Regions from separate parts of the Streptomyces sp. NPDC127117 genome, predicted to be linked through region 1. Evidence: riboswitches for the same ligand, from Rfam matches in the RefSeq annotation. Region 1 holds a riboswitch; each other region holds the start of a gene.
What was found. A riboswitch is a leader RNA that binds a small molecule or an ion and turns the genes downstream of it on or off. The one in region 1 is predicted to bind cobalamin.
Positions count from the first base shown of each region.

Region 2: it holds a riboswitch for cobalamin, as region 1 does, so the genes downstream of both, ACFVH0_RS04650 (prenyltransferase/squalene oxidase repeat-containing protein) here and ACFVH0_RS25020 (ABC transporter substrate-binding protein) in region 1, are expected to answer to the same signal.
Region 3: it holds a riboswitch for cobalamin, as region 1 does, so the genes downstream of both, cobN (cobaltochelatase subunit CobN) here and ACFVH0_RS25020 (ABC transporter substrate-binding protein) in region 1, are expected to answer to the same signal.
Region 4: it holds a riboswitch for cobalamin, as region 1 does, so the genes downstream of both, ACFVH0_RS23010 (cobalamin biosynthesis protein) here and ACFVH0_RS25020 (ABC transporter substrate-binding protein) in region 1, are expected to answer to the same signal.

Region 1 is NZ_JBHXTM010000030.1:28,389-30,581, forward strand. It holds gene ACFVH0_RS25015 (FecCD family ABC transporter permease) at 1-217, opposite strand, end outside; gene ACFVH0_RS25020 (ABC transporter substrate-binding protein) at 214-1,194, opposite strand; cobalamin riboswitch at 1,233-1,356, opposite strand; gene gndA (NADP-dependent phosphogluconate dehydrogenase) at 1,523-2,193, opposite strand, start outside.
Region 2 is NZ_JBHXTM010000003.1:251,188-253,380, forward strand. It holds gene ACFVH0_RS04650 (prenyltransferase/squalene oxidase repeat-containing protein) at 1-1,150, opposite strand, end outside; cobalamin riboswitch at 1,260-1,395, opposite strand; gene ACFVH0_RS04655 (MBL fold metallo-hydrolase) at 1,670-2,193, opposite strand, start outside.
Region 3 is NZ_JBHXTM010000013.1:147,096-149,288, reverse strand. It holds gene cobG (precorrin-3B synthase) at 1-1,176, opposite strand, end outside; cobalamin riboswitch at 1,224-1,373, shown strand; gene cobN (cobaltochelatase subunit CobN) at 1,444-2,193, shown strand, end outside.
Region 4 is NZ_JBHXTM010000026.1:61,700-63,892, forward strand. It holds gene ACFVH0_RS23010 (cobalamin biosynthesis protein) at 1-807, opposite strand, end outside; cobalamin riboswitch at 952-1,084, opposite strand; gene ACFVH0_RS23015 (hypothetical protein) at 1,279-1,509, opposite strand; gene ACFVH0_RS23020 (anion permease) at 1,544-2,193, opposite strand, start outside.

The DNA of each region.
Region 1 (2,193 bases):
CCCTGGGCAGCCGTACCTCCCACACGATCGTCGGGAACGCACCGGAGCGTTCACCGCCCAGGACCGTCCTCAATACCTCGCCCGGCGGAATCCGTACCGGGCCGAGCACCAGACCGGCCACCGCCGCCGCGAGCAGCAGCACCGTGAGGGCGCCGATCACGACGGGGGTCGAGCGGAGGACGGACTCCGGGCCGGTGCGGGCGGACCCCGCGCTCACGGAGTGCCGGGGTGCAGCTGCCCGGCCAGGTCCTGTACGGCGTCGGCGACCCGGACACCGAGCACGGCCGAGGACAGCGGGAGTACCGCGAACTTCTCGTTCTTGATCGCCGGCACGTCCGCGAGTGCCGGGTCGTTCAGCAGCCGCTTCTTCTTGGCCTCGACCGTGGTGCCTCCGTAGTCGTAGATCACGACCACCTCGGGCTTGCGCTTGATGACCTGTTCCCAGGACACGTCGCCGAAGGTGGCGTCGAGGTCCGCGAAGACGTTCCGGCCCCCGGCGAGCCGGACGATCTCGTTGCCGACGCCCTTGCCGCCCGCCGTGAACGCGGAGCTTTCCCCGGAGTCGTACACGAACACCGAGGGATGTGCGGAGCCCTTGAGCGCCGTCTCGACCTTCGTGATCTTCTGTCGTTCCTCGGCGATCAGCTTCTTGCCGCGCTCCGGTACGCCGAAGACCCTGGCGACTTGGGTGATCTCGGTGGCGAGCTGATCGATGCCGACCTTGCCCTTGGTGCAGTTCTCGATGTTCAGCCGGGTGTTGATGCCGTCCTTCTGGAGCCCCGCCCGGTCCTGGCCCTTGGCCTTGTCGAAGGCGCTGCTGTACCCGCCGTAGACGAAGTCGGGGTTGGCGCCGAGAAGCACCTCCTTGGAGGGGTACTCCTTCGCGAGCACCTTGGTCTTTTCGTACGCGGACCGGTACTCCGGCAGGATGCTGTCGTCCAGGTAGGCGGTCCCGGCAAGCCGGTCCTGGAGCCCGAGGGCCAGCATGATCTCGGTGACGTGCTGGTTCATGGTGACGACCCGCTCCGGCGGGGCGTCGAAGGTCGTCCTCGTACCGCAGTTGGTGACGGTGTAGGGGAAACCGTCGGCGGCCGGTGCGGCCTCTGCCCTGCCCTCGCCGTCGGTTCCGCAGCCGGTGAGCGGCAGCAGAAGCAGTGGTATGAGCGCGAGGGGTACACGGCGTATCGGGGGCATGGCCGAGCCTTTCCGGGGGATGTCCTCGTCCCCTGGGTCGTACGAGAAGGCGGCGCGGCCAGTATCTGGCTTCCGGGCTGTCGCAGCCCGGTCACAGTGGCGGGACCGTACCGGATTCACACCGGTTTCCTGACGCGCGTCGCCTGAGTTTTCGGAACTCATTCTGTCAGACCGCTTATTCCGGCAGGCCATGCCCCGTGCGCTGCCGGCCTTCGGCGGCCCCGGACGCCGATGTCCGCGACGACGACCCGCGCCGCGGACGGGGTGCTGCCCGGACCCGCAGGCTCGCCCGTTGTTCCCGCGGCCGAAGTGAAGCCGCGGGTGTGGGTCAGCTTTCGACTTCGGTTTTGTCGCCGCCCCAGAGGGTGTGGAAGGTGCCGTCGCGGTCGGTGCGGTGGTAGGTGTGTGCGCCGAAGTAGTCGCGCTGGCCTTGGGTGAGGGCGGCGGGGAGGCGCTCGGCGCGCAGGGAGTCGTAGTAGGCGAGGGTGGCGGCGAAGGCGGGGGTGGGGACGCCCTGGGCAGTGGCGGTGGCGATCACGGTGCGCCAGTCGTTCTGCGCGGCGGCGATCTCTTCGGCGAAGCTCTTGTCGGAGAGGAGGCTCGGCATCCGGGGCTGAGCCTCGTAGGCGCTGGTGATCCTGTCGAGGAACGCGGCCCGGATGATGCATCCGCCGCGCCAGATCGCGGCGACCTTCCCGAGGTCGATGTCCCAGTCGTATTGCTCGCTGCCGGCCGCGATCTCGTGGAAGCCCTGGGTATAGGCGACGATCTTCGAGGCATACAGTGCCTGCTCGACCTGGTCGGCGAATGCCGCCGCCTCGTCCTCACCGAGCTTGCGGGCGGTCGGTCCGGCGAGGTGGCGTGAGGCATCACGGAGGGCGGCGTGCCCGGAGACGGAGCGGGCGAAGACGGCCTCGGCGATGCCGGAGACAGGAACGCCCAGGTCGAGGGCGACCTGCACGGTCCAACGGCCGGTGCCCTTCTGTTCCGCCTGGTCGA
Region 2 (2,193 bases), on a different contig from region 1:
TCTCCGTGGCCTCGTACCCGGTGTCGGCGGACGGGTCGGGCGTCACGACGGAGGCGGGCTCGGGGCCGGCCGCGTTGAGCCGGGCGACCAGGTCGACGCCGCCGAAGTCCCGGGCGTTGTTGCCGGTCGCGTGGGCGGCCAGGATCAGCTGGGCGTAGGCGGCGGGGCCGTTCTGTCCGGCCCACTCCGTGGAGTTCTTCTTCAGCCAGTCGACGGCTGAGGCCGCCTTGTCCTGGTGGCCGGACGCGGAGAGCGCGACGACCGCGTCCGCGGTGTTGCCGAAGTCGGGCTGCGGGGTGGTGTCGGTGGCACCGGGCATCGGCGCCAGGTTCAGGTGACCGGTGCCGGCGAGGGCGCCGGTGAGGTAGTGGGCGCCGTTCTGGGCGGCCTGCTCGGGAGTGAGTCCGGAACCGGGCCGGCAGGTGGGCGCCTTGCCCGCGGCGTTGTTCCCGACGGCCAGGGCCTTGCCCATCGTGCCGAGCACGGCGGCCGCGGTGGCGTCCGCGTTCGCGGCGAGCCCGCCCTTCTTGTCGGGCTGGTAGGCGAAGGCGCCGCCGTCCTTGCCGCCGCATGGGATGGCGAGGGCGAGCAGCGGGTCGTAGGGGGTCTTGCCGCCGGGGGTCGTGATGTCGGCGAGCCGCTGCCCCTGACGGGCGAGGGCGCCGATCACCAGGGAGGTGGAGTTGGCGTCACTGGGCGCGCCCGCGGTGTAGCCCCAGCCGCCGTCCTCGTTCTGTACGGACTTCAGCCAGCGCACCGAGTTGTTCACGGTCTCGCGGTGCCCGCCGACCTCGACCAGCGCCTGGGCGGCGGCCGCGGTGGCATTGGTGTCCCGCACCGTCTTGGCGTCGCACGGCTTGGCGGCATCGGGCCGGTACGCGGCGTAGGAGCCGTCGGCGCACTGCTGGCCGATCAGCCAGTCCACCGACTTCGCGGCCGGGGTGACCCCTTCGAGCCGTTGGGCGAGGAAGGCCAGTGACTGCCGCCACACACCGTCGTAGGTGGGGTCCTTCGTGCCGTACAGCCCGGACGGCAGCGCGACGGACGGCGAGGGCGACGGGGACGGCGCTGCCACCGCGACCGGCGCAGCGGCCGCGCAGAGCACGGCGGCGGTGGCGGCGAGCGTTGCTGCGCTGCGACGTACGGTCATGGCGGGCGGGGCCTCTCCTGCGGGGTGAACCGGGCACAGGCACGCTCAGGCACCAGGCTCCGGCTCCGTATACCTCGACGGTGCCGACCACCGGGGGATCCGGTGGTGCGAGCCGGTCACGACCGCGGACAGGGCATTCCGACTCACCGCCTGCGAAGACGGTTCACGGCTGCGTGGTCAGTGCCGGATTCGCACCGGCTTCCCCCTGAACGGGCATGATGACGACCCGCACACTCTACCGGGCGGCGCCGGCCGAGTTCCGGGCCGGGAGAAGCGCCCCCGGTCACACCGGGAGGTACGCGCCACCACTCACGTACGCGCCACCACACACCCCGCCACCACACACCCCGCCACCACGCACACCGCGACATACGGCACGCACACCGCGACGCATGCCACTCGTCACTGACACCGCGACGTAGATCACCTGCCACCTCACACCGCGACGTAGGTCACCTGTCACTGACACCGCGACGTATGCCACTCGTCACTGACACCGCGACGTACGTCACCTGCCACTCACACCGCGACGTACGTCACCGGCTCGCTCCCCGGCACCGCCTCCGCGCGCCCGAGCTTCACCAGCCGCCGCAGATGCGCCTCCGCCTCCGAGACGGCTATGTTCCGGGAGCCGTGCGGGATCTGCTCCCACGGCCGGTTCCACTCCATCCGCTCGGCCAGCTCCCACGGCGTCAGTGGCTCCGCCAGCAGCCCGAGCAGCCCGGTCAGCCGCTCCTCGTGGTGCCCGAGAAGCTCCCGTACGCGCCCCGCCGCATCGGTGAAGGCGTACTGATGGGCGGGCAGCACCTCGGCGGCCCCGAGCCTGCCGATCCGCTCCAGCGAGTCGAGGTAGTCGCCGAGGGGGTCGGTGACCGTGGCGTCGTCCGGGTCCTCGTACAGCCCGATGTGCGGGCTGATCCCCGGCAGCAGATGGTCCCCCGAGAAGAGCCGTCCCCGCCCCGGCAGATTGCCCGGGTGCTCCTCCTCCAGGTGCAGGCAGACATGCCCGGGCGTATGCCCCGGCGTCCAGATCGCCCGCAGCC
Region 3 (2,193 bases), on a different contig from region 1:
GCCGCGGGGATGGCCGCACCGGCGTTCGCACCCGGACCAGTACACCGGCAGCAGACCCGCGGGCCCCACCACGGCCGCCGCCCGGTCCCGCACATCGGCGAGCGATTTCGCGCAGCCGGGGCGGCCGATACAGGCACCCACCCCGGTCCAGGGGGAGTCGGGTCCGACGATGAGGCCGGTGGCCCCCAGCTCGTCCAGCAGCCCCGCCGCCCGTCGCCGCTCCACCCCCGGTACGACGACCCCGCGCCACGGAGTCAGCCGCAGTTCACCACGTCCCCGGTGCCGGGCCGTGTCGGTCAGCGACCGCCACTGCGCCCCGTCGATCCGACCCAGGGGGATTCCGACGGACAGCGCCGCCCCGTCGTGCGGACCGGTGACCACGCCGGGGGCGGGGCCGTCCGAGCCGCGCGGGCAGTCGCGGTCCTCGGTGGCGGCGGTGCCGGGATCCTCCTCCCGCAACCGCCGTACGACCTCGTCGAGAAGGGAGCCGGAGCCGCCGGGCAGGTCCGACACCCGCCAGGCGCCGGTGCCCGACGCCCGCTCCAGGAAGATCTCCGCCGCCAGGAGGGCGGCCCGCGGCGCCTGCGCACCGGGTATCCGCACCACGGTCCGGGCCGTGCCGATCCGCAGCAGCGCCGCTCCGCCGTCCTGCGCCAGCAGCGTCACATCGCCGCCCAGCGCGTCCACATCGCCACGGCCGTCGTCGAGCACGAACAGGAACCTGCCCGAGAGCCCGGCCGTCCGCGCGCCCGCGCACAGCAGCGAGTCCAGCGTCCGGAGCCACGGTCCGACGTCCGCCGCCCCGCTGTCGTCGAGCCCCGAGAGCGGCGACGCCACGATGTTGCGTATCCGCTCGTGGCGGGCGGAGGGCAGCAGTCCCGCCTCGCCCAGCCGGCCGGCCAGTTCGCCACCGCAGTCGGGGCTCAGCCCGCGCAACTGCACATTGCCTCGCGAAGTGAGATGCAACTCACCATCGCCCAGTCCCTCCGCCACCGCACCCAGGGCATCCGCCTGCGCCGCGGTCAGCAGACCACCGGGCACCCGGACACGGGCCAGCGCGCCGTCGTCCGCCCGGTGCAGCCGCAGTGTGCCGGGGCAGGCGTCACCGCGGTCCCGGGCAGACGCGTCTTCGGGCAGCGAAGGCGAAGTGGCAGGTGGGGGCATGGCGGCGAGCATACCGACCATCCGAGCAGAACCGTATGTCCTCCATCGGTTGACCGGCCCTTACTATGCCTAGTGACGGGCCATCCGGCACGTCGTCGCCACAGACGGCGACAGGGGAGGAAGTCCGGTGAGATTCCGGCACGGTCCCGCCACTGTGAGCCCGGCCCCGGCCGGGCGAGTCAGGAACTCCCTTCCCCGGCCCTCGACTCCGTCGAGCAGGGGAGACTCCATTCCGACACCGCCCGGGGCGTGGACACCCCGAGGAAGGCCCGACGCCGCATGATCCTGCTCCTGTCGACGTCCGACACCGACCTGCTCAGCGCCCGCGCCTCGGACGGCCCGGTCTCCTGCCGCTACGCCAACCCCTCCCGGCTCCCGCTCCAGGACCTCCCGCAGCTCCTCGACGGCGTCGACCTGGTCGTCGTACGGCTCCTCGGTGGCGTACGCGCCTGGCAGGACGGCCTCGACCAAGTCCTCGCCACCGGGCGCCCCGTCGTCGTCCTCACCGGCGAACAGGCCCCCGACGCCCAGCTGATGGCCGCCTCCACGGTCCCCATCGGCATCGCCGCCGAGGCCCACGCCTACCTGGCCCACGGCGGCCCCGCCAACCTGGACCAGCTTGCCCGCTTCCTCTCCGACACCGTCCTGCTCACCGGCCACGGATTCGCACCGCCCGCCCCGGCACCCTCCTGGGGCCCGCTGGAGCGCACCGCCCGCCGCACCGACGGCCCGGTCGTCGCCGTGCTCTACTACCGCGCCCACCACATGAGCGGCAACACCGCGTTCGTGGACGCCCTGTGCCGTGCCGTCGAGGACGCCGGCGCCCGCGCGCTGCCGCTGTACGTCGCCTCGCTGCGCACCCCCGAGCCCGAACTGATCGAGGCGCTGCGCGCCGCCGACGCGATCGTGACCACCGTCCTCGCCGCGGGCGGCACCCGGCCGGCCGAGGCATCGGCGGGCGGTGACGACGAGTCCTGGGACGCGGGCGTCCTCAGCGGCCTCGACGTCCCCATCCTCCAGGCGCTCTGC
Region 4 (2,193 bases), on a different contig from region 1:
CGGGCGGTGCTCGATCCGGCCGCCGTACGCGAGGGTTCCGCCGAGCCGTACGCCGAGTGCGCCCGCGAACGACGCCTCCACCGGGCCCGCGTTGGGGCTCGGGTGCTTGGCGGCATCGGCCCGCCAGGCGTGGACCGCTCCCCGCGGCCGCCCCCCGGCGGCGACGGCCAGCAGGGCCGTGAGCCGGGCGCCGGGCCAGCCGGCGAGGTCGTCGAGGCGGGCCGAGGCCCAGCCGTAGCGCAGATGCCGGGGCGAGCGGTGCCCGACCATGGCGTCCAGGGTGTTGGCGGCCCGGAATCCGGCCAGCCCGGGAACCCCGGCCAGCGCACCCCACACCAGCGCGCCGACCACGGCGTCCGAGGTGTTCTCCGCCACGGACTCCACCACGGCGCGGGCGATCTGCGGCCCGTCCAGGGAGTGCGGGTCGCGGCCGCACAGATGCGGCAGCCGCTCGCGGGCCAGGTCGATGTCACCGGCGGCCAGGGCGCCGCCGATGGCCCGCGCCTCACGCCCCAGGGACGTGCCGCCGACGACGGACCAGGTGGCGGCGGCGGTCAGTGCCACGGAGGCGGCGGGGCTGCGACGCACGGCACGGCCGATCAGCGCGGCACCGCCCGCGGCGCCTCCGGCGCAGACCAGGGTGTGCAGCGCGCCCCAGCCGCGGTGATCGCGCCACAGCCGGCGCTCGACGCCCGCCGCGGCCCGCCCGAAGGCGGCGACCGGGTGCCCCCTGCGGGGGTCACCGAGCAGCAGATCGCCGATCAGACCGGCCGTGGCGCCGTACGCGAAGATGCGGTCGGCTCGCACGGTTCAGCCGGCCGTCGCGCCTCGGCGGACCTTCGTACAGGCGGCTCTCGTCGAGAGCGCCGAAACAGCGGACGCACGGCAGCCAGGCATGGCGATATGTCCTCACTCAGGGTCCGCGCCCTGGTTCGACGTGACCGGCGACGAGAGTCTCCTGGCTTCCGGATCCGCGGTTCCCCCGGCCTTCCAGCCCGCTCGCGCGAGCCGTGACTTCCGGTGTTGGGGGACCGCTCCCCGGTGACAGTGGCGGGACCGCGCCGGATTCGCACCGGCTTCCTCTGCTGTCGCCGTAATTGGCTCCGGCAGTCCACCACGCCCCGCGAACGCCCGTCAACCTGCCGTTGACCTGCGACGGCGCAGTGTGCTGATACCCACATCGGGCCGGACACCTGTGGTGTCCGGCCCGACGGAGGAGCGTGCGCGGGAGCGGCTCGGACCGCCCCCTGATTGTGGGTCGCTGATTGTGGGTCGCTCTCAGGCGACGATCAGATAGATCCCGTACGCGACGGCCGCCGCGCACAGCCCGAAGCAGACGTACGCGCCGGCGCGGGCCAGCAGCAGCGAGCCGCCGGAGCCGCCCTGCGCCGCCGGTTCCGGCTGCTTGGAGAGGCCGACGATGCCCAGGGTGAAGAGGCCCACCAGCGCGACGGTGACAACGAGGGAGACGCCGAATACGGAGCCGAGGGCTGCCCAGTCGATGTTCATGCTGATTCCTTAGACGGCCGGCCTGTCGGCCGGCTCAGACGGTGGCGGGTCGCGCCGGGTCCTGGGTGGTTCCGGCCGGGGCCGGAATGGTGGTCGTGAGGTTCTGGGCCGGCGCCGCGGCCATGGTGGGCGGCGGGCTGACGGCGGCGATGGCCGCGGTGACGACGCCCGCGGGCTCGACCCCGCCGTCCTGGGGCGCGACATCGTCGTGGCCGACCGGCTTGCGGCGCGACACCAGCCAGATCGCACCGGAGCCCGCGACCAGCAGCGCCGCGACGACGACGACACCCCAGGTGCCCTGCTTGGTGAGGAGCTCCGCGCCCGCGCCGACCAGTCCGGCGGCCGGCAGGGTCAGACCCCAGGCGACGAACATCCGGGTGGCGGTGGACCAGCGGACCACACCGCCCTGCCGGCCGAGGCCCGCGCCCATCACGGCGCCGGAGCAGGACTGGGTGGTGGAGAGGGAGAAGCCGAGGTGCGAGGAGGCCAGGATGACCGTCGCGGCGCTGGTCTGGGCGGCGAAGCCCTGCGGCGGCTTGAGGTCGGTGAGGCCGCTGCCCATGGTGCGGATGATGCGCCAGCCGCCCAGGTAGGTGCCGAGCGCGATGGCCGTACCGGCGGCGACGATGACCCAGACCGGCGGGTTGGCGCCCGGGTGCAGGACGCCGCCGGTGACCAGGGCCA